Regions from separate parts of the Rothia sp. L_38 genome, predicted to be linked through region 2. Evidence: riboswitches for the same ligand, from Rfam matches in the RefSeq annotation. Region 2 holds a riboswitch; each other region holds the start of a gene.
What was found. A riboswitch is a leader RNA that binds a small molecule or an ion and turns the genes downstream of it on or off. The one in region 2 is predicted to bind S-adenosylmethionine.

Region 1 (7,078 bases), on a different contig from region 2:
TGCCCTGCCCGGCGTCCGGTTCTGGGGCCGCTAGCAGGTCGCGGATTTGGGCAGCGGTGAGCTGGGAGGCAAAGAAAGCCCCCTCATCGACCACAGCATCAAAGAGGGCGGCCTTGGACTCCTTGAGTTCCATGACCTTCTCTTCGATGGTGCCCGCCGATACCAGGCGGTAGACCATCACGTTCTTGGTCTGCCCGATGCGGTGCACACGGTCAACGGCCTGCTGTTCGGCAGCCGGGTTCCACCAGGGGTCCATGATGAAGCAGTAGTCGGCGCTGGTCAGGTTCAGGCCGAAGCCGCCTGCCTTGAGGGAGATCAGGAAGACGGGAGCGGTGCCCGACTCGAACTCTTCGAGCAGCTCCCCGCGGTTGCGGGTGGACCCGTCCAGGTAGAGGAAGGGAATCCCTATGTCAGAGAGCCTACCCGCGACCTTCTTGAGGTAGCCGGTGAACTGGCTAAAAATCAGGGCTCGGTGGCCGTCGTGGATAATTTCGGGCAGGTTCTGCTCTAGGTAGTCCAGCTTGGACGACTCCACCCCGGCGTAGCGCTCGGCGTCAATCAGGGTGGCATCCAGCGCCAGGCGGCGCAGGGTGGTGAGGGACTGGAAGATGGTGAAGCGGTTCTTGTCGATGTCTTCCAGCAGGCCCAGGATCTTCTGGCGCTCGCGCTGCAGGTGGGTGTCGTAGGCCCGGCGATGGGCCGGGGCCAGGGGCACATCGATCCGCATATCGGTCTTCTCGGGCAGGTCGGCGGCCACCAGTTCCTTGGTGCGGCGCTTCATGAGCGGACGGATGCGGCGGCGCAGCCTGCCCAGGGCCTTGGTTTCTTCACCGGATTCGATGGGGGTGGCGTAGACGTCCTTGAAAGCGCGGGCGGAGGGGAAGAGGCCGGGGGCGGCGATGGAGAACATGGACCACAGTTCCATGAGGTTGTTCTCCATGGGGGTGCCGGTCACCGCAATCTTGACGCGGGCAGGCAGATCGCGGGCGGCCTGGTGGGCCTTGGTCTTAGCGTTTTTGACGAACTGGGCTTCATCGAGCACCAGCCCCTCGAAAGGTTGCTGGCTGCCCATGTCAAAGTAGTGTTCCTCATCGATGCGGAAGAGGGCGTAGCTGGTCACCACAACGTCGGCTCCGGCGACGGTATCGGCCAGTCGCCGTTTCGACTTTCTCACCGATTCTTCCACCCCCACCACCGTGAGGGAGGGGGCAAAACGCTTGATTTCCCGCACCCAGTTGGGCACCACTGAGGTGGGGGCGACCACCAGGAAGGGGGCGGACGCGCCAGCCCCGGTTTCCGCACCACCCAGCTGACCGGCAGCGTCCTGCCCCTTTTCCTGGGCATGCAGGAAGAGGGCGATGGTTTGCAGGGTCTTGCCCAGGCCCATGTCATCGGCCAGCACGCCGCCTAAGCCGTGCTCCCAGAGGAAGGCTAGCCACTGGTAGCCCTCCACCTGGTAGGGGCGCAGGGTAGCTTGTAAGCCGGTGGGCACCTCGGCGGGGGAGTGGTCATCGAGGTTGAGCAGGGCCGAAACCTGCTCGTCCCAGGCGGCTACGGTCTGGGTTTCGGCGGCGAGCTCTTCGAGCTCCTCCCACAGGCCCACCTGGTGGCGGTTGATTTCGAGCGGCCCGGTTTTATCGGTGAGCTGGGCGGCTTCGCGCAGCAGCTCTTGTAATTTCATGAATTCGGGCCGGTCAAGGGCAAAGTATTGGCCGTTGCCCAGGAGCAGGTGGGTTTGGCCCTTGGCCAGGGCGGCAACGACCTCTGAGAAGGCCACATGCCAGTCCCCAGCCTTGATGGCGACGCCCAGCCCGAACCAGTCGCGGCGGCGGGTGTCGTCCACCGTGACGATAATTTCGGGGGTTTCGTCAAGCTCACGGAACTCAGGTTTCGGGCCCTTGATATCAACCCGCACACCCTCAATCTGCTCGTAGTCGGGCACATAGGTTTCGAGCAGGGTGCGGGTGCCCCAGTTCTCGGTGTAGTGGCGGGTGAAGGGCACGCCGGGGCGAATCTTTTTGACCTCTTTGAGTACCCGGTACTCGTGGGCGGTATCGCGCACATCGGCCCGGTATTCACCGGGGTATCCCAGGGCATCGAGCCTGAGAAAGTCGCTGTCGTCGCCGGTGGGGTTGACCGGGTACTCCCAGTGCCAGGTGGTGTGGGCGGTGAAGGGCGGGCCCGGCTCGTCAAAGGCAATGCTCAGCACCAGGGTGGGCATGCGGACGGCCGGCAGCTCAAGATCTTCGCTGCTCGTTGAGATGGGCAGTGCCCGAGTGAGGGCAGGGTAGTAGTCGGCAAAGAAGGCGGGGACATCGGTAGCCGGAACGGTGACCGGCTCACCGGATACCAGGGACTCGGCAACCGCGTCCAGCGGCTCAGCTAAGGGAATGAGCACCAGCTCGGAGTCGGCGGTGAGCCAGGAAGGACGGTCCGCGGGCGCTACGTCCTCAGCCTGGGCCAGAGCCGAGGGCAGGGTGGACTCCCAGCGGGCAGCGGCCGCAGCCTTCACATAGGTCTCCTGGGCCGCCCCGCCCAGGGCGATAAAGCCCTGCCTGTTATTGCCCAGCTTGTGGGTAAAACTAGCGGGCAGGGTGTAGGCCCCCCAGCGGAGCAGGGGAGTCAGGCGCAGGGCATCGGCGGACGACCCCCGCTCGGGTACCGGTTCAAGGGCCAGTTCAACCTGGGGAGCGCTCGCGATAGTCAGACCGGTTTCTTTGCCGTCTAAGAGGACAGACAGACCCACCTCGCTAGCAGATTCCAGCATCTGCCAGAGCAGGGAAGAATCCACATTCGAGATAGAAGCCCAGTCGCGGTGGGAGGAATAGATGGACTGGGAGCCCCGAATCACCGCGTAAAACTCATTGAACCAGGCCGCGTGCTCGGGGAGCAGGCCGGTTCCCGCCGACCCGGCGGCAGAGCCCGAAAACTTCTCCCAGCTCAAACCGCCCTTAATCCACTTGCCGCGGGCACCCATCATCAGGGGCCGAGCTTCAAGCGATACGCGGGGCGCCCCGATGTTCTTGGTCCACCCGTACTTACCGGGCACCACCAGGCGCAAATCAAGGGCACCGGTCACCCGGTGGTTGCGGCTATCGTAGCTGGGGCGGGCAGCAAGAGAATGGGCCAGGGACCGCCGCCAAGCTGGCAGGGACTGCCCAGCCCGAGCACCGGCGTCCGCCTGCTCATCGGTGCCGGCACTCGCCTGCTCGCCCCGGTGTTCCCTCAGCAGATCTGCAGCCCGCTGCAGGCCCACGGTATCGGCCATCTCCAGGATTTCCTGCACCTTCTCGTCAGCGCTCGCTGTGGTCTTCCAGGTACTTGAGGACGCCGTCATAGCCCGCTTGGCCTTGGCCGTACGGTCGATTGCGGTCAGCATCAGCGCCACCGCATGCTTGCAGTTGTGGGCCACCGGGCAGGAACAGGTCGCCGAAAAAGCATAGGAGCCCGGGGTGACCTCCGCGGGGAAGGCCACCCTCGCGGTGTAGGGGGCAGAACCTGAGCCAGCCACCTGCCCCTCCAGCACTCGCGCCTGCTCGTCATAGGTGTAACGAATGACGTTACCCTCCCGCATATACCGCTGCCCCCGCGTGTAGGCACCAGAGCCCACTTGCCGAATAATGGCGGGGGCTGTCACCGGAATTTCAGGGAAAGAAGTAGACACAGGCGTACCTTCACAACAGAGCAAATACCTAGTCTTCTAGCGTATCGCACCGCCTTACCCGCAGCGCCCACGGGCTGGTTCGTCACAGTAAGAAAAATTTCTGAGACCGGTGTTTACAGAAGCGCCAACAGCGGGTTATGCTTTTACCAGCTTCAAGAGATTCAACTGTCAAGCTCCGACTTTGGTTGAACGCCAACCCCATGTTCACGGGTGGCTCGGATGACGAAGCGGTCTGCATCGCGCATTTCGGCGCTGTTTGGTGCAGGCAAGAGCAAGTTTCGAAAGGAATGCGCACTTTACGCGCAACGACGGCATGTCAAACGCTCGACCTCACGCCCACCGTCCTCACATCACCGTTCAGAAGAACATCTCTGCTGCCTCTGTGCCCGCCCGCGGCGGCTACACCGCAATGAGCATCCAGGACTACACCCGCATCTCCAACGAGCGCAGCGAATTCCTCAACTTCCTGCTGGCCCCTAACCCCAGCGGTATCCCTGCAACTGAGTACGGTGTTCTGAAAGCTGCATGAGCCAGGTAGGTCTGCTTCTCGATTCCGATGTCCTTGCTGAGATCCGCAAGGCCAACCCGCACCCGCAGGTAGTGAACTGCCTGCGCCGCCGCTCCTACCGCACCATGTACATCTCAGTGCTCAGCCTCGGTGAAATCAAGGGTCTTTACCCCTACCCAGAAACCGAACGCTGGCTCGCTGAGCTCATGGACCGCTTCGACTCTCACGTACTAGAAGTCGACGCGAAGGTATCACTGGAGTGGGCCGGACGCCACGCCGAGAAGCACCTCCACCTGGTGGGTGGGCAGCGCCCCGCCCCCCTCGCCACAGCAGCCCTTGAGGGCCTGATGGCTGCCACCGCGACCGTCCACCAGCTTGAGATTATTTCGAGCAAGGCCGAGATTTACAAGTCCTGGGGGGTCCCTGCGGTGGACCCCTGGGAAGACTAGAGCCCGCAACATAGGTTCCACAGGCTCACGCTCGCTGCCGACCCTCTCGCTGGTTCGCTGACGCTCACGAGCGATTCACGCCAGCCGCCGAGCCAGCAGCTTCGCTGTGAGCCTGCGGAACCTTATCTAGTAGTCTCGCGTCCGCGCTATCGCAGCTGCCACCAGCCGGCGGGGTAGTGCCCGTGAGGCTGTAACCGCCAGCTTGTAGGGTAAGGACGGCACACAGATCGGCTTCCCTGCCGTGACTGCGGCGATGCCTTCGGCAACAACCCGTTGGGGGCTCAGCCACAAAAAGTTCGGTAGGCTGGGCTCACCCTGGCCCATAGCGTCGTGGAACTCCGAGCGGGTTAGCCCCGGGCAGAGGGCCGTCACATGGATACCCCGGCCCGAATACTGTAGGTGGGCCGATTCTGAGGCCACCACCAGAAAACGTTTGACCGCCGAGTAGGTGCCTCCGGGGGTAAAAGCTGCCACCGAGGCGACGTTAATAATGCGACCCCGCCCGCGAGGCAGCATGGCAAGAATCGCCGTGTGCATGAGCTGGAGCGGAACCCTAGCCAGCACGTCGACCTGGTCAAGGTGGCGTTCTACGGGTGCTGCATCAAAGCTCTTGCCGAGCCCGAAACCCGCATTATTGACCAGTATCTCAACGGGGTGCTCAACCTGCTGTAGGCGCTCAACCAGGCGGGTGACGTCCTGCTCCACCAGCAAATCGGCAGGGATTACCTCAATGTCTACCGCGAACCTGCCGCGCAGCTGGCCTGCTAGGTTTTCTAGAGCCTCGGCCCGCCGGGCGGTGAGTACCAGGTTGTACCCGGCTTCTGCATACTGGCGGGCGAACTCGGAGCCGATACCTGCTGAAGCACCGGTAATCATCACATACGAAGTTTCACTGCTCATGGCTCCCACTCTACCGCCGGGGCGAGATGGGCCGGTTATCTTCACCGCATTTTCAACCAGGCGATCTAGCTCCTTTATTTTATTAGGGGCTGTAAATGCTACAGCAACTGGTACTACTAAACTCAGGGGGCAGGGGCGTAAGTAGCCCCTGCCCTTGATATATGGAAAGGTTCAGTATTTTCTGCTTTATGCAGTACCGGCTTTCTCTTTCTTAAGTTCTAGAATGGCTTCTGTAAACCCTACGTCAGGATGAGCGGCTCGGTAGGCCTTAATCTCTTCAGGACTGGGATTTTCAAGATGCTTGTATTTCATGAGATCATCCAAAGTTTTATTTGAAGGCATAAAATACAGATAGATTATTAAGGAAGCTGGTAAGGCCGGAATAAGTCTCCATCCTCTAGGGACATCTGTGAGAAGCAGAATGGTCCAGACTGCTACAAGACCCCAAAATATATAGCTTAGATATCTCTTTCTTTGCTCTATCGGTATATTTTTTAAGCGAAACATTTTTCTCTTATTTCCTTGATATTAGAAGAAGCACAGGCCTCCGATAATCCTGTCAGAGATGTTGCAGAAAGGGCTATAGCAGTAGCCAGCGCGATTTTTTTTGCGGTTGCGGTGAAGGGTTTCATTGCGGAATCCTTTGCTTGGCCCAGCGCCTATGCTGGGATAACTGAAAACAGTTACTGTGACTTGGAAGCGATCGCTTAGCTCAAGACTAACCTGTGTAACCAACTTCACGCAATAGATATTTAAAATTTTTTTATAGAAAATTTTAAATAAGGGTAAAGGGTGTGGCCAGGTAGGCCTGCTGAGACTTATCAAAAGAGAAGATGTAGTGCATTCGCGGTGGGTTTGTCGGGGTATCGAGTACAGGGGAACGGAGTTCTTCCCCATGGCTTCGCGAAACATGACATGATGAAAGACGATGAATACCACCGCTCACCCCAAACATTCCCTCCCTATGCCCCTGTGGCTGCAGGGCTCAGTTGAACTTGCCCTCGTGGCGCTGGCCTCCTACCTCACCGTCGTCCTGCTCCTGGTGGCGGTCTGGTACACCAACGGCTTCAACAGCAGCGGTACCCTAGCCGGTGCTGTCTCTGTGGCCGGGCACTTGTGGCTGCTGGTTCACGGCGTGCCCCTGAACATGAATATCCCCGAGCAGGGGGTCTTCTCAGCGGTGACCGGAACCATGAGCCTGGTACCCCTGGGCCTCACTCTGATCCCCCTAGCCCTCTGCTACCGCTCCGGCCGCCGCCTGGCCCGCGCCAGCTACGAGGGCCAGTTCTGGCAGCCCCTGGCCGGTGGTCTTCTCGCCTACGCCGTAGTGGGCGCCGGGGTGAGCCTGCTATCCACCAACGACTTCTTCTCCACCTCGCCCGCTCTCGCGGCCCTGGTACCCCTCTGGGTAGCGGCCCTGGGCATCATCTTGGGCGGGTACGCCGAATCGCGCTCGCTAGCCGCCATGATCGGTGTGAACGCGGCCGACTGGGTGAAAAAATTCAGCCAGTATTCCCGCTGGGCAGGCTCCTACGTCTGGGCCCTGCTGAGGGCGGC
Region 2 (7,078 bases):
CAGGCCTGCGCCAGGGCCAGCCTCAGACCCGAGACCACAGCGGGCAGAACGGCAGGTAGCTGCACGGTGGTAAAGAGGTTGATGCCGCGGACGCCGAAGGTGCGGGCCGCTTCAACCAGCTTGGGGTCCACGTGGGCTAGGGCCGCCGAGACGGTGGTGTAGACGGGGAAGAAGGCGCCGATAGCGATGAGGGTGACCTTGGAGTTCTCACCGATGCCGATCCAGAGCAGCAGCAGCGGCACCCAGGCCAGCGACGGTACAGCGCGTAGGGCGCCGATGGTGGGGGCGGCGAGCACCTGGGCCCAGCGGGAGAGCCCTACCCAGGCTCCGAGCACCAGCCCGAGGGTAGCCCCGATGCTGAAGCCCAGAACCACGCGCTGGGTCGAGATAGCAACGTGCAGGCCGAGCTGCCCGCGTCCTGCCAGATCAAGGGCGGCAGCAACTACCTTCGAAGGGGCAGGGAGCTGCACCGCGCTAAAGACTCCGGCGGTGCTCAGGTACTGCCAGAGCGCCAGCAGAACCAGGGGGAAGCAGGGCGCCGAGCCAGGGTGCCCAGCGGCGGGTGAGCAGGGGGCGGCGGGGTACCTTCGCGGACGCCGGTGTTTCGGTGCGCGCCAGACGGCGGCGGGTTGCCGGTTGGGTGGTGAGATCAGAGGTAACTGACATGATTACTCAGCCACCAGGGTTGAAATGCGGGCGGGGTCGGCCTTCTGGGCAAAGGTATCGTTGACGATGCTGCCCAGGGCGGTGTCTACTTCGTCTTGTGAGGCAACGTCGCCGGATTCAACCAGGTAGGGGCCGACCTTCTCCAGCACGGCGAGCTGCTTGTCGCCGGGTACGTTATCGATATCGAGGTAGGTGCGGTCCCAGACGACCTGGGCGGTTTCAAGCTCAATTCCGGAGCCGTCCGCCAGAATCTGCACGGCCTCTTCTTCGTTGGCGAGTGCCCAGTCGCGGGCGTATTCGTAGACGTCAACGATGGTCTGGGCGGCTTCGGGGTCGCTCTCGATGAAGTCCTCGGTGGCGTTCAGGAAGCCGTAGGTGTTGAAGTCGACGTTGCGGTAGAAGAGGATGTTGCCGTCCTCAATTTCGGCGCTGGCCATGATGGGGTCAAGGCCGCTCCAGGCGTCTACGGTGCCCTGGTTGAGGGCGGTGCGGCCGTCGGCGTGCTGTAGCTGCTCGATGGTGACCTCATCGGGTGACACACCTGCTTCTTCAAGAGCTTGGAGCAGGAAGAAGTAGGGGTCGGTGCCCTTGGTGACGGCTACCTTTTTACCGGCCAGGTCTTTCACCGATGAGATACCGGTATCGGTGCGGGTCACCAGAGCTGACCACTCGGGCTGGGAGTAGAGGTCAATCACCTGAATGGGGGAGCCGTTAGAGCGAGCCAGCAGGGCAGCTGAGCCCGCGGTGGAACCCACGTCAATCGCACCGGAACGCAGGGCCTCATTAGCCTTGTTCGAACCGGCTGACTGTACCCACTCGACGTCCTTACCCTGCTCTTGTAGGGCGGTCTCAAGCCAACCCTTTTCCTTGATAATCAGGGAGAGCGGGTTGTAGGTGGCGTAGTCGATGGTGACGGTGGTGTCGCCCGCAGCGGCAGAAGTGTCAGCGGTAGAAGCGTTTTCCCCAGCCAAGCAGCCAGTGAGCAGAAGGGTGCCGGTTGCGAGCAGGGCAGAAGTGGTGGTGAGACGAGAAATGAGTGACATGTGTGTTCCTAGTGTTCTTCAACGCCGAGTTCGGCCAAAAGTTCTTTACGCAGGGACGATAGCGCTGGGTTGCCGCGGTCGCGCGGGCGGTGATCGGGCACCTCAACAATGCGGGCAATCGTCGCGGGTGCGGTGGGGTCCGGCTTACCCAGCACAATCACCCGGTCTGAGAGGTAGAGGGCTTCTTCCACGTCGTGGGTGACCAGCAGGACGGTGGCCGGGTCGTGGGCATGAATATCGAGCAGCAGATCCTGCATGTTGATGCGGGTGAGGGCATCGAGGGCGCCGAAGGGCTCATCGAGCAGAAGGACGCCGGGGTTCCGCGCCAGCGCCCGTGCCAGGGAGGCGCGCTGAGCCATGCCACCGGAAATCTCACGGGGGCGGTGCTGGGCGTAGTCTGCCAGCCCCACGACGTCCAGAAGGCGGGCAACCTGCTCGCGGGCGGCGTCCTTGGGTGTTCCCTTGGGCAACCCCAGGGCAACATTCTTCTCAACGGTACGCCAGGGCAGCAGGCGGGGCTCCTGGAAGCCAATTGCCACGCGGGAGTCCAGGCCGCGCACCGGGCTGCCATCGATGGTGACGGTACCGGCGGTCGCTGCGCCCAGGCCCGCGGCAGCCCGTAAGAGGGTGGACTTGCCGCAACCCGAGGAACCAATGATCGAGATAATCTCACCGGGGTAGGCGGTGAAGGAGACGTCTTCAAGGACGGTGCGGGTCTCGCCGCGCTCGCCGATGAAGGTTTTGCCGACGGCCTTGAAGTCAATGCCGCAGGCGGTGAGGGTGGTGGGGGTGCGTTCTAGCGTGGGTGCGCTCATGCTTTTCTCCATCGTCTCTTGGCGTTAGCACCGACCCCTGTAGTGAGGGAGGTTGCTGCGACGTCGTTGAGCCAAGTCTCTCGGTCGCTCTGGATGGTTAACGCTTTCAACGCTAGGGGCGTTTGTTGGAACTGGGCAAGAGTATGACGCGGTATTTCGGCCGGTTACGAGTGTGACGCTGTGGGTAAAACTGACCGAAACTCGCTGCCCGGTTACACGCGACTCACCCCGTGCCACAATGTGAAACGTAGCCTCAGATGCTTGCACCTGGGCGTGCTGGGCGGGCTACACTAAATCTCAAGATCAAGAGTCCCAACGCGAAGCTCTGGCTAGTTGGGCGGCAACCCTCTCCCGTAGCGGGGTGCCCCAGATGAGGATCAGGCAGTAATGCAAGTACGGCGCAACCAGGCGCCACCTTCGCGAAGGCTCGGTGCCTTTTACTTTGGGTAAGGACGCCGGTGGCAGCACGGGCGCGGAGGGCCAAGCACCACCTGTGAAAGGGCCCGGTTCATGACCGAGAAGAAGCGCATCGTCGTCAACGCCTTCGATATGACCACCACCAGCCACCAGAGCTTTGGTCTGTGGCGTCACCCCCGTAACCGGGCGGATGAGTACAACACCATCAAGTACTGGACCGACCTGGCTAAGGTCTGCGAGAAGGGTCTGTTCGACGCTGTCTTTATCGCTGACGTGGTGGGTGTCTACGATGTCTACAAGGATTCAGTAGCTCCCGTCCTCAAGGACGGCGCCCAGGTTCCTGTGGGTGACCCCTTCTTGCAGATTTCTGCTATGGCCGCTGTGACCGAGCACCTGGGCTTTGGCGTGACTGCCGCTGTCACCTACAACCAGCCCTACACCCTGGCCCGTTCCTACTCCACCCTGGATCACCTGACCGGCGGCCGTGTGGGCTTCAATGTGGTGACCTCCTACCTGCAGTCTGCTGCTGAGAACCAGGGTCTGCCCGGGCAGATTGAGCACGATGAGCGCTACGAGATTGCCGAAGAGTTTCTCGATGTCTGTTACAAGCTCTGGGAGGGCTCCTGGGAGGACGGCTCGGTACCCCGCGACCGCGAAAACGGCGTCTTCGCTGATCCCTCGAAGGTGCACCCCATCCTGCACAAGGGCAAGTACTTCCAGGTTCCCGGCATCGCCCTGAGTGAGCCTTCCCCCCAGCGCACCCCCGTGATTTTCCAGGCCGGTGCGTCTTCCCGTGGCCAGGCTTTCTCTGGCCAGCACGCTGAGGCTATCTTCATCACCGCCCTGCGCCCCCACCTGACCAAGGTTCTGACCGAGCGTATCCGTTCTGAGGCTGAAAAGGCCGGCCGCAAGCGCGATGACGTCAAGATCCTGGCTATGCTCTCCGTTGTTGTGGACGAGACTGACGAGAAGGCTCAGGCCAAGTACGCCGAGTACCTCAAGTACCAGAACGTTGAGGCGTCCCAGGGCATCATCGGCGGCTGGAGCGGCCTTGACCTGGACCAGTTCGATGAGGACGAGGCTCTCAAGTACGTTGAGACCGAGTCGATTCAGTCCTTCCTGACCCCCTTCACCCTGCAGGATAAGGAGAAGGAGTGGACCCGCAAGGACATCGCCGAGCACTGCGCCACCGGCGGCATGGGTGCGGTTTTGGTGGGTTCCCCCCAGACTGTTGCCGATGAGCTGGAGAAGTGGATTGACGAGGGCGGCCTGGACGGCATCAACCTGGCTTACCACGTTTCCCCTGGCTCCTTTGAGGACTTCGTTGAGTTCGTTGTTCCCGAGCTGCAGAAGCGCGGCCGCTACCGCACCGCCTATGAGGGTTCCACCCTGCGCGAGAGCCTCTTCGGTGAGGGTAACAAGTACGTGGACGAGCGTCACCCGGCTGCCAAGTACCGCGGTGCCTACGCGGGTAAGCCCTCCGCTGCCGACACCCCGGCCCGTGACTTCCTCAAGCTGGCGATTGAGAACGCTGAGAAGGCTGAGGACGCAGGCCACTAGGTCTTAGAGCTGTAAGGACGCCGCCCCGCACCTTCCTGCCAACGGGCAGGGGAGTGCAGGGCGGCGTCCTTATCGTCTTTATGCCGTGCCGACGGTTAGAGCAGGGCGCTCCACAGGCGGCAGAGGTTCTCGGCAACCTTCTGGTGGTTGGGGCGGTTGACCCACTCGTCGTAGCGCAGGCGCTTGCAGCGGGAGATGTAGTCCCGGGCTACGCCTTCGAGTTCCTGCACCATAGCCTTGCCCACGATAAAAGTGGAGACCTCAAAGTTGAGGGCGAAGGAGCGGGGGTCCATGTTGGAGGAGCCGATGAAGGTGATTTCATCGTCCACAATCATGAACTTGGAGTGCAGCACGGTGGGGCCGGGGTACTGCTGAATGTTCACACCCAAGCGGAGCAGCTGCTCGTAGTAGGAGCGCTGCCCCATAATCGGCAGGAACTGGTCGCCCTTCTCGCAGACGATCAGGGTCACGTCGATACCCGAGAGTGCCATGTTGGTTAGGGCCTGCAGCAGGGTTTCTTCGGGTACGAAGTAGGGGGAGCAGATGATGATGCGTTCTTCTGCGTTGTAAATCAGGTGGTTGATCAGGCGCAGGTTGTTTTCGGTTTCGAAACCGGGGCCAGAAGGCACGATTTGGGCGAGCGGACGCTGGCCCTCCTGCCCTGCCTCTTCGTTGGCTTCGATGTCGGCGTCGATTTCATCGAGCAGGAGTTCCTTGGTTTCGGCGTACCAGTCAGAGACGAAAACCGCGTTGAGCTCGTGCACCACGGGGCCGGTGCAGAAGAAGGAGAGGTCCTTCCACACTAGGCCCTTTTTGATGTTGCCCTTGAGATTGTAGGTGCTATCGATAGCATTCTGGGAGCCGGAGAAAGCCAGCTCGCCATCGATGACCACAATCTTGCGGTGGTTGCGCAGGTCGGGCCGCTGCCACTGGCCCTTCCAGGGCTTGAGGGGCAGCATGAGCCGCCAGGGTACCCCTGCATCGTTGAGCTTGCGCTGGAGTTCCTTCCAGCGGGGGTACTTGCGGGACCCGATATGGTCGATGAGCACGTGAACCGCTACACCGCGCTGGTGGGCGCGCACCAGGGCATCCCAGAGGGGCTCTGTGGTGCTATCGAGGGCGGTGATGTAGAACTCGAAGTGAACGTACTTCTTAGCCTGGTCGATTTTCTCGGCGATTTCCTGCAGGGCCGCATTGTTGTCGTGGCGTAGCTCGAAGTCGTTGCCGCCAATCAGGGGCAGGGCACCGAGCTTGTAGTTGAGGTTAGCTGCCACCCGCGCAGGCTCAGAGAGCTCCGGGTCGCCCAGCACGGCGTCGTCCCCCTCGATGGAGTCTTTAATAATCTGGTTCATGCTGCGCTGGCGGCTGCGGCGGTGCCGGGGCACCAGGTTTGAACCAAAAATTAAGAAAGCAAACAGGCCCACGAAGGGAATAAAGAAAATCGCCATCAGCCAGCCCAGCGCAACCACGGGTTTGCGGTTGTAGGGCAGCCAGAAAATGACGGTGATGCGGATCAAGATATCGATAACGACCAGGGTTACCGAGAGCCAGTCCGGCAGGTTAGGGATGTTGAGAAAAGGCAGGCTGAAGTTCACATTTTTCAGTCTAGCGGGGTCTTGCCCCGGGCGAACGGGTCTTCTCACATAAACAGATGATTTAGGGGGTGACCTTCTTCTACCCTGTAGGGGAACTTCCACTAGGCCCCGCGACCTGCACTTCTGCAATAGACTGGTGGTGTGAAGAAACCCGAGAAGTCCGTGCGCCAGCAGCGCCGGGAGCGAACCCACACCGCGATTCACGAGGCCGCACTCAAGCTTGTGCTTGAGAAGGGCCTCAAAGCCACCACTACCGACGAAATCGCTGAAGCTGCCGGGGTCAGCCCCCGCACCCTCTTCAACTACTTCGCCAGTAAAGAGGACGCCGTGCTCGGCCTGCGCGCCCCCGTCATCACCGATGACATCCTACAGCGCGATGCTGCCCGCCAGGACCTCTACATCTTTGAGCGCGTCGCCCACCTGATGCTCGACATCATAGTCGCATCGGTTGATAGCCCCACCTACCCGCAGGTGCGCCCCCTAGTGCAGGAGTACCCGGAGCTGCGCTACCGCCTGAAAACCCACCATATCGAGTGCGAAAAGACCCTGGCTGACCTGCTGCGCACCGTCAACTGGGTGGAGTTCAGCGCGAGCGGACGCCGCGGCCCCTGGCCCTACCTGCCTGAAAGTGAAGCCGGAGAAGGGGCCTCAGAACCCCGCCTGCGTGCAGCCCTTTGTATCACTTCGGCCCTGCTCCGCTATATGGACTACACTCGCGGTGTGCCCGAGAGCACTGAACGTGATGAGATAATCCGCGAGGCCGTGCAGACCTTCCGCCACCTGCTGCGCGAGGACTAGCCGCGGCCCGTCCGTCATGCTGCGTCACGGGTAGAAACAGCAGTGCCCTGCGGGGGTAAAGTGGCTAGTGGGTGCCCCCGCGCCTAACACTTGGAACAAAGGAGTACACCATGAAGATTCTTCTGCCCACATCAATCACCCTTGACCAGAGCGCCCTGGGCGCTGAAGCCGGCGACGAGCTGGT
Region 3 (7,078 bases), on a different contig from region 2:
TAAGATTGCCCGCCAGGTACTCGGCTTCGTCATTGAGGGCGAGGGTACCCCTGCTGAGATCGTTGAGAAGCGCGGCCTGGCCGTTGTCTCTGATGACTCGGCTCTGACCGCCGCTGTTGACGAGGCTCTGGCCGCTATGCCCGATGTTGCCGACAAGATCCGCGCTGGTAAGGTGCAGGCCGCTGGCGCCGTGGTTGGCCAGGTTATGAAGGCTACCCGCGGTCAGGCAGATGCCGGACGTGTGCGCGAGCTGATTCTCGAAAAGCTGGGTGTTGAGGGCTAAGGTTCCCTGACCTACTGAGCTATGTGCCGGGCGTTCTCCCCTGTGGGGAGGGCGCCCGGTTTTTCTTGCCCTGGAGGGGAAAGGGTACAAAGAAGGCGCCCGCTCTGGGAAAGAGGGGCGCCTTATTACTTTGCACCGCGGGTAGGGCTCTGGGGATAAGAGCTCTACCCGGTGAGCGGCCGATGCACTAGGGAAACAAATCGGCCGCCGGGCTAGATAGCAAAAATCGCACTGAGGCTATCTAGCTTTTCTCGATATAACACGGTGGGAGGTTGTGCACTAGTACAGAGGGGGGAAACTAGGAGCGAAAACATGCACCAGGGGCGGGATGTCCTTTTGTCAGAAGCTCTGAACCTCTAGCACCGGTTAGGGTTATCGAGTGTAAGGGAAGGTGGTTACCACATCCACCAAACCTTACATGTTTAGGTTATGTTCTCCCACGTCTCACTTATATCGCAGAGCGATCAGGGGACCTAGATATTGGGCGTGGTAGGAATCTAGGTAGCAGCCGACCAGCTCAGGGTAAGGCGGGTGTCTTTAATACTGGGGTAGAAATGGGAGAGATAATCGGTTACTTCTCCGACACAGGTAATAGTGGCATTTGAAGCGTTGGCATCGGTTTGCTCGGTGAAGCGGACGGCTAAGGGTTTTCCTGCAGTAGTCAGTTTGATAGCGGCGGAATAGCTGCGGTGGGTGAAGGGCAAAAGGAGCTGGTAGCTGCCGTCTGCCTGTGGTTGGACTGTACCGCGGACATTGAACCGCAGCATAAAGGTTTGTAGGGGCTGGATGAAGCTGGTGGGAGTAAAGACCCATTCCTGGTCTTCGCTCACACGCGATACGGAAAAGTGCCGGTTGTCGCAGATGAGCTCTTGCCCCTGGGGCAGGGAGAAGACGAAGGCCGAGCAGCCTGACTCGAGACTGAGAAGGGTGTAGGTGGCGTTGAGAGTAAAGACACCGGGGTCAGCCGGGTCAAGCTGAATATCCAGGTAGCAGCTAGAGGTCAGTACCTGGGGGTTAGTGCGGAGGAACTGTACGGTTTCTGAGTCATCGAACCCCTGGGTGGCTGCCTTGTGCAGGGTCTTGCGGGTTCGCTCATCGAAGCCGAAGGTCTCGCTCAAGAGGTCAATGGTTTCGCTACTGATGTGTTCGCCGGTAATGGCCCGGCGCACCCGGTCTTTGTACTTGTGGGGCGGGATTTCTAAGCCGTAAACCGTATGTTGGTGGGCACTCATAGCGCGGGCGATAGCCCTGATAGAGAACGGGTTGGCCTCGCCCAGTTTTTCGTGGTGGACGTAGCGTTCCCAAACATCGCGGACGTAGGGTTCAAGGAGCTCTGAACGAAGCAGGGAGCTCACCAGGTGGGTCGTGGAATCTGTGCCGGAAGGAGAAGACATGGTTTTAGTGGGAGTTCGAGGAGTCGAGAGGGGAAGGATGCACGGAGGTGCCCCCGTGGTAGTGGCGGACAGCTCCATCATGGTCTGATTCCCAAAAGTAGGCGAAGACAGTGTCTTCGGCGATGGGGAAGCTCATAGAGTAGCGCAGCTGAGCGGGAAGCTCTACCACTTCGAGCAGGTTTTCATCGCGCATGGCTTGGGACCAGATTTTCTGGTGCATATTGGTGGGTGGGGCATCGAAGGTAAGGGCCAAGCTGGTGTTGAAGCGGGCCGGCGTAAAAGGCCCTAGAGAAGCGTAGTTGAACTTCTCTCGTTTACGGAGCATGGGTTCGATATTGAGGTCGATCCGGTAGCGGATCTGGTGCACCTGTCCGTAGCGAATAGGGTAGGGCGTCCTAATAGCTAGCTGCCACATGGTGTTTTCCTCGTGATGGATATGGGCGCGTTCATGCTCGTTCATAGAGATGAGTTCGCCACCTTCAACAAGGGTGGCGGTAGAATCCGTGGACTCGAAGCGCGGAGAGATGAGGGTGAGCTCATCAACCTCAGAGCGGATAATCTCGGTGACGACGAAGTGGCGCATGAACCCGAAACGGTCGACGTGGCCGTCCATCAGGGTGGAGAGGGAGGTGTAGTTGCGGGTGTCGATGGTGCGTTCGGCGCTGGTGAGGGTCTCTGCCCGCTGGGCGAGCTTGCGGCTGAGGCTGTGGGCTGAGAGGGCCCGCTGCAGTTCTCTGGCTTCGGCTGAGGTGAACTCGAAGGCCGTGATGAACATGTGGGCGGTGGCATCCGAAATCGCTTCGCCGTTGAGGGCGCGCGAGACCCGGTCTTTGATGGTGGCCGGGTCGATGTCCTGGTCGAGGTAGTCAGAAAGCTCGTAGGCGATGAAGGTGGCTACGGCTCGTTGGTTGATGGAGTTACCCCGGCGTCTTTGCACGTGCCGCATCCACTTTTCCCGGTAGGGCGGCTTATTCAGCAGGGAGAGCAAGATTTCGTGGGGGACGCGTGGGGTGAGATCTACTAGATCAGCGGACGGGGGCATGAGCGGGTTTACTCCGTGACGCTAGTGGCACCCAGGTGGGTGAGCAGGAAGGAGTAGTCCCAGGCGATTTCGCGCCAGGCGGTGTAGCGGCCTGAGCCGCCACCGTGGCCGCCGTCCATCTCAATTTTGAGCAGGGGAGTGGGGGAGGTCGGGTCGATGGTTTCGCGCAGGGCTGCTACCCACTTAGCCGGTTCGACGTAGAAGACGCGGGTGTCGTTGAGGGAGGTAACAGCTGCGATGGCCGGGTACTTGACGGGGCGGATGTTTTCGTAGGGGGTGTAGGACTTCATGTAGTCGTAGACCTCCTTGTCGGTGATGGGGTTGCCCCATTCTTCCCATTCCAGGGCCGAGAGCGGCAGGTTGGGGTCGAGAATGGTGGTGAGGGCGTCCACGAAGGGGACCTGGGCCAGGCAGGCCGCGTATTTTTCGGGGGCCATGTTGACGACGGCGCCCATGAGCAGGCCGCCGGCTGATCCACCCATGATGCCGATACGGGCAGCGTCCACCCAGGCCTGGGAGGCTAGGAAGTCGGTGGCGTCGATGAAGTCGGTGAAGGTGTTTTTCTTGGCCAGCTTCTTGCCCTCGGTGTACCAGGCGCGGCCCATTTCGCCGCCACCGCGGATGTGGGCAACGACGAAGATGACGCCGCGGTCCAGCACGCTGAGGCGGGCGGTGGAGAAATAGGGGTCCATGGAGGACTCATAGGACCCGTAGCCGTACTGAATCACGGGGTTTTCCTGGGCCTTATCGAGGTCGGCGCGGTGCATGACGGAGAGCGGAATCATGGCTCCGTCCGCTGCCGGTGCCCACATGCGGTAGGCGGTGTAGTTCTCGGGCTCGTAGCCGATGACGGGGGTGCGGCGGCGCAGTACGAGGTCGTCGGTATCGGGGAAGTAGTCGTAGACGCTGCTGGGGGTGAGGTAGGAGGTGTAGTTCAGGCGGATGACCGGGGACATGATGTTCACACCGGAGAAGGCTGACGTGTAGAGCTCTTCGGTGAATCCGCCGGGCTCGTAGAGGTCAATACCCTGGGGGTGGGCAGAAGCTGCCTGCTCAGCGAGAGCGGTACGCGGGGCAACGAATACTTTAACGGTGGTGTTCTCGCGGGCCATGAGCACCAGATGGTTGCGGGAGAACTTGAAACCCTCTAGGCGGACGTCCTCGCGGTGGGGCACCAGGGGAATCCAGCTAGCCTTGAAATCGGCAAAGGGCACGTGCTCTTCCCGCAGGGGCGCCAGTACAATTTCACCGTTGGGGGCCTCGTGGTTATGGCCGATGACCAGATAGCCGGTGCCCTCCACGTCGATGATATCGGTGGAGTACTCGATACCGGCGTCCCGCTTCATAATGAGGGTGGGCTCTAGCTGACCAAGCTCATGAATGTTGATAATGCGGGTCTCTGAGTACTCAGAGTTGGATGAAGTAATGACTACGTGGGTACGGGAGGATGACATACCTGCACCCAACCAGAGGCCGTTATCGTCTTCGCGGTAGAGGGCAAAATCTTCAGATGCGCTGGTGCCAATGGCGTGAGCGCGCACTTCGTAGGGGCGCCAGGACTCATCGGCTACCGAATAAATCAGGTGCTTGGCTCCAGAGGCAAAGAAGGCCCCTGCAAAGACGTCCTCAATTTTCTCTTCAAGAATCTCACCGGTATCGAGGTTCTTGAAGTACTGGGTGTAGCGCTCATCGCCTGAATCGTCCACACCGAAGGTCAGCAGGGAACCGTCGCGGGTTACCTGAAAGGAACCCAGCGAGAAAAAGGCCATATCGCGGGCGAACTCGTTACAGTCCAGCACTACCTGCTCACCGTCGAGCGGTTCACCGGGGCGGACGACCGGCGGCTGGTAGCGCTCTTCAACGCTGCCCTCGGTCAGAGCGGGGACGCGGCACATGACCGGGTACTGCTCGCCGGCAACCGTGCGGTTAAAGTACCACCAGGCCCCGCGGCGGGAAGGCACCGACATGTCGGTCAACTGGGTGCGCCCCTTAATCTCTTCAAAAATAGCATCGCGAAGGGGCTGCTGATCTTCAGTGACCGCCTCGGTGTAGGCATTCTCAGCGCGCAGGTGCTCTAGAACCTCTTCGCTCTCCTTATCACGCAACCACTCATAGTGATCAATAAAAATATCGCCGTGATGGGTACGCTCAACCGGGACACGCTTGGCAAGAGGAGGAGTCAGAGACATCGTCAGCCCTTTCGTAATAACTCGCTTCCCACCATTCTAAATGACGGCCATAGAACGTAACGTATGCAATACAAGGACACATGCTGAAACTTTAGAGCCTCATCTTGACGCTCCCCGGGCACTCAAGCCAAACTAGAGGCAGGTCAAGAGAACCAGCGCTAAGCCCCAGCTAGCTGGTCGGCAACCCTCCACTCGCGGTGGGGTGCCCTGGGTGAAGACCTGGCGTACCCACCGAGAACCAGGTACGCAAGCGCGGGACCGATGTGCCTCTATCTTCTGCGAGGGCATCAGATTCTTTTCCTCCTTACCCGGGCGGAAGATACGGCATGCGGCCCGTTCCAAGAGAACACTGAAAGAATCCTTCACTAGGAGAAACCGCATGACCACCGAGAACACCGTTCCCACCCCCTCAAACCCCACCGGCTGGAAGTTCGAAACCCAGCAGATTCACGCGGGCCAGGAACCCGACGCGGCAACCGGCGCTCGCGCCCTGCCCATCTACCAGACCACGTCCTTTGTCTTCAAGGACTCCGCCCAGGCAGCAGGCCGCTTCGCCCTCTCCGAGCTGGGACCCATCTACTCCCGCATCAACAACCCCACCCAGGAAGCGGTCGAAAACCGCATCGCGGCCCTGGAAGGCGGCGTCGGCGCCCTGCTTCTAGCTAGTGGCCAGGCAGCCTCCACCTTCGCGATTCTGAATATCGCAGGAGCCGGTGACCACGTTGTTGCTTCCCCCTCCCTCTACGGCGGTAGCTTCAACCTGCTCAAGTACACCCTCAAGAACCTGGGTATTGAAACCACCTTCGTCGATGATCCCGCCGACCCTGAATCCTGGAGAGCTGCCGCCCGCGAGAACACCAAGGCCTTCTACGCAGAAACCCTGCCTAACCCCCGCGGCGATGTGCTTGATATTGAGGCTGTTTCGACCGTGGCCCACGAGGCTGGGGTACCGCTCATCGTCGATAACACCATTGCCACCCCCTACCTGCTCAACCCCATCAAGCACGGAGCTGACGTGGTCATCCACTCAGCCACCAAGTACCTCGGTGGTCACGGCACCTCGGTCGGCGGCGTCATCGTCGACTCCGGCAACTTCGACTACGGTGCTTACCCCGACAAGTACCCCCTCTTCAACCAGCCCGACGAAAGCTACCACGGCCTGGTCTATGCCCGTGATCTCGGTGCAGATGGGGCTTTTGGGGTCAACCTCTCCTACATCCTCAAAGCCCGCGTCTCTCTGCTACGCGACCTCGGCTCATCCATCTCACCGACCAACGCCTTCAATATTGCCATCGGTCTTGAGACCCTCTCCCTGCGCGTCGAGCGCCACGTAGAGAATGCCCTCAAGGTTGCCCAGTTCCTTAAGGATCGCCCCCAGGTCGAATCGGTCACCTACTCCGGTCTACCTGATTCCCCCTACTATGACCTGGCCCAAAAGTACCTGCCCAAGGGGGCTGGCGCCGTCCTCGGCTTCACCCTCAAGGACGCCGACGCCGCAACCGCCCAGAAGTTCGTGGACTCCCTCTCCCTCCACTCCCTGCTGGTCAACATCGGTGACGTGCGCTCACTTGCTGTCCACCCGGCCTCCACCACCCACAGCCAGTCCACCACCGAAGAACTCGAAGCCATCGGTATCAACCCGGCCTTCATCCGCCTCTCGGTAGGTATCGAGCACATCGACGACATCCTCGCCGACCTCGACCTCGGCTTTGCCGCTATTCGCTAAGGAAAGGTAGCTCAATGACGACCGCCCGCCCCGCTGACAGCGCCCCCCACCGCACCGACGGCGTACTCACCTACGCCTTCATCGGTGACCTGACCCTCGAATCAGGGGTAGTACTACCCGACATCGCCATCGGGTACGAAACCTGGGGCACCCTCAACGAGGCGGGCGACAACGCCATCCTGATTCTGCACGCCCTGACCGGCGACACCCACGTCTCGGTAGGGCGAGTAGGGGCGGACGCCAGCGAGCAGGACCGCGAGGCAGCCGAGGCTGCCGGCTGGTGGCCCACCGCAGTTGGCCCCGGTCGTGTCATCGACACCGACAAATACTTCGTCATCTCACCCAACATGCTCGGCGGCTGCTACGGCTCCACCGGCCCCGCCTCACCAGCCCCCGCCAGCATCGACCCCGACCGCAAGCCCTGGGGGTCCCGCTTCCCCCTGG

Region 1: it holds a riboswitch for S-adenosylmethionine, as region 2 does, so the genes downstream of both, ACRCJM_RS07455 (nuclease PIN) here and ACRCJM_RS02015 (ABC transporter ATP-binding protein) in region 2, are expected to answer to the same signal.
Region 3: it holds a riboswitch for S-adenosylmethionine, as region 2 does, so the genes downstream of both, ACRCJM_RS10875 (O-acetylhomoserine aminocarboxypropyltransferase/cysteine synthase family protein) here and ACRCJM_RS02015 (ABC transporter ATP-binding protein) in region 2, are expected to answer to the same signal.

Annotation. Positions count from the first base shown of each region.
Region 1 is NZ_JBOEQD010000008.1:43,158-50,235, reverse strand. It holds gene ACRCJM_RS07460 (SNF2-related protein) at 1-3,664, opposite strand, end outside; SAM riboswitch class IV at 3,815-3,942, shown strand; gene ACRCJM_RS07455 (nuclease PIN) at 3,978-4,193, shown strand; gene ACRCJM_RS07450 (plasmid stabilization protein) at 4,190-4,621, shown strand; gene ACRCJM_RS07445 (SDR family NAD(P)-dependent oxidoreductase) at 4,748-5,521, opposite strand; gene ACRCJM_RS07440 (hypothetical protein) at 5,708-6,028, opposite strand; gene ACRCJM_RS07435 (cell division protein PerM) at 6,450-7,078, shown strand, end outside.
Region 2 is NZ_JBOEQD010000002.1:157,411-164,488, forward strand. It holds gene ACRCJM_RS02005 (ABC transporter permease) at 1-650, opposite strand, end outside; gene ACRCJM_RS02010 (aliphatic sulfonate ABC transporter substrate-binding protein) at 669-1,709, opposite strand; gene ACRCJM_RS02015 (ABC transporter ATP-binding protein) at 1,718-2,524, opposite strand; SAM riboswitch class I at 2,530-2,624, opposite strand; SAM riboswitch class IV at 2,826-2,926, shown strand; gene ACRCJM_RS02020 (LLM class flavin-dependent oxidoreductase) at 3,035-4,501, shown strand; gene cls (cardiolipin synthase) at 4,597-6,096, opposite strand; gene ACRCJM_RS02030 (TetR/AcrR family transcriptional regulator) at 6,238-6,894, shown strand; gene ACRCJM_RS02035 (phosphoglycerate dehydrogenase) at 7,005-7,078, shown strand, end outside.
Region 3 is NZ_JBOEQD010000016.1:10,264-17,341, reverse strand. It holds gene gatB (Asp-tRNA(Asn)/Glu-tRNA(Gln) amidotransferase subunit GatB) at 1-283, shown strand, start outside; gene ACRCJM_RS10890 (hypothetical protein) at 781-1,677, opposite strand; gene ACRCJM_RS10885 (hypothetical protein) at 1,682-2,719, opposite strand; gene ACRCJM_RS10880 (S9 family peptidase) at 2,728-4,908, opposite strand; SAM riboswitch class IV at 5,050-5,167, shown strand; gene ACRCJM_RS10875 (O-acetylhomoserine aminocarboxypropyltransferase/cysteine synthase family protein) at 5,288-6,634, shown strand; gene metX (homoserine O-acetyltransferase MetX) at 6,649-7,078, shown strand, end outside.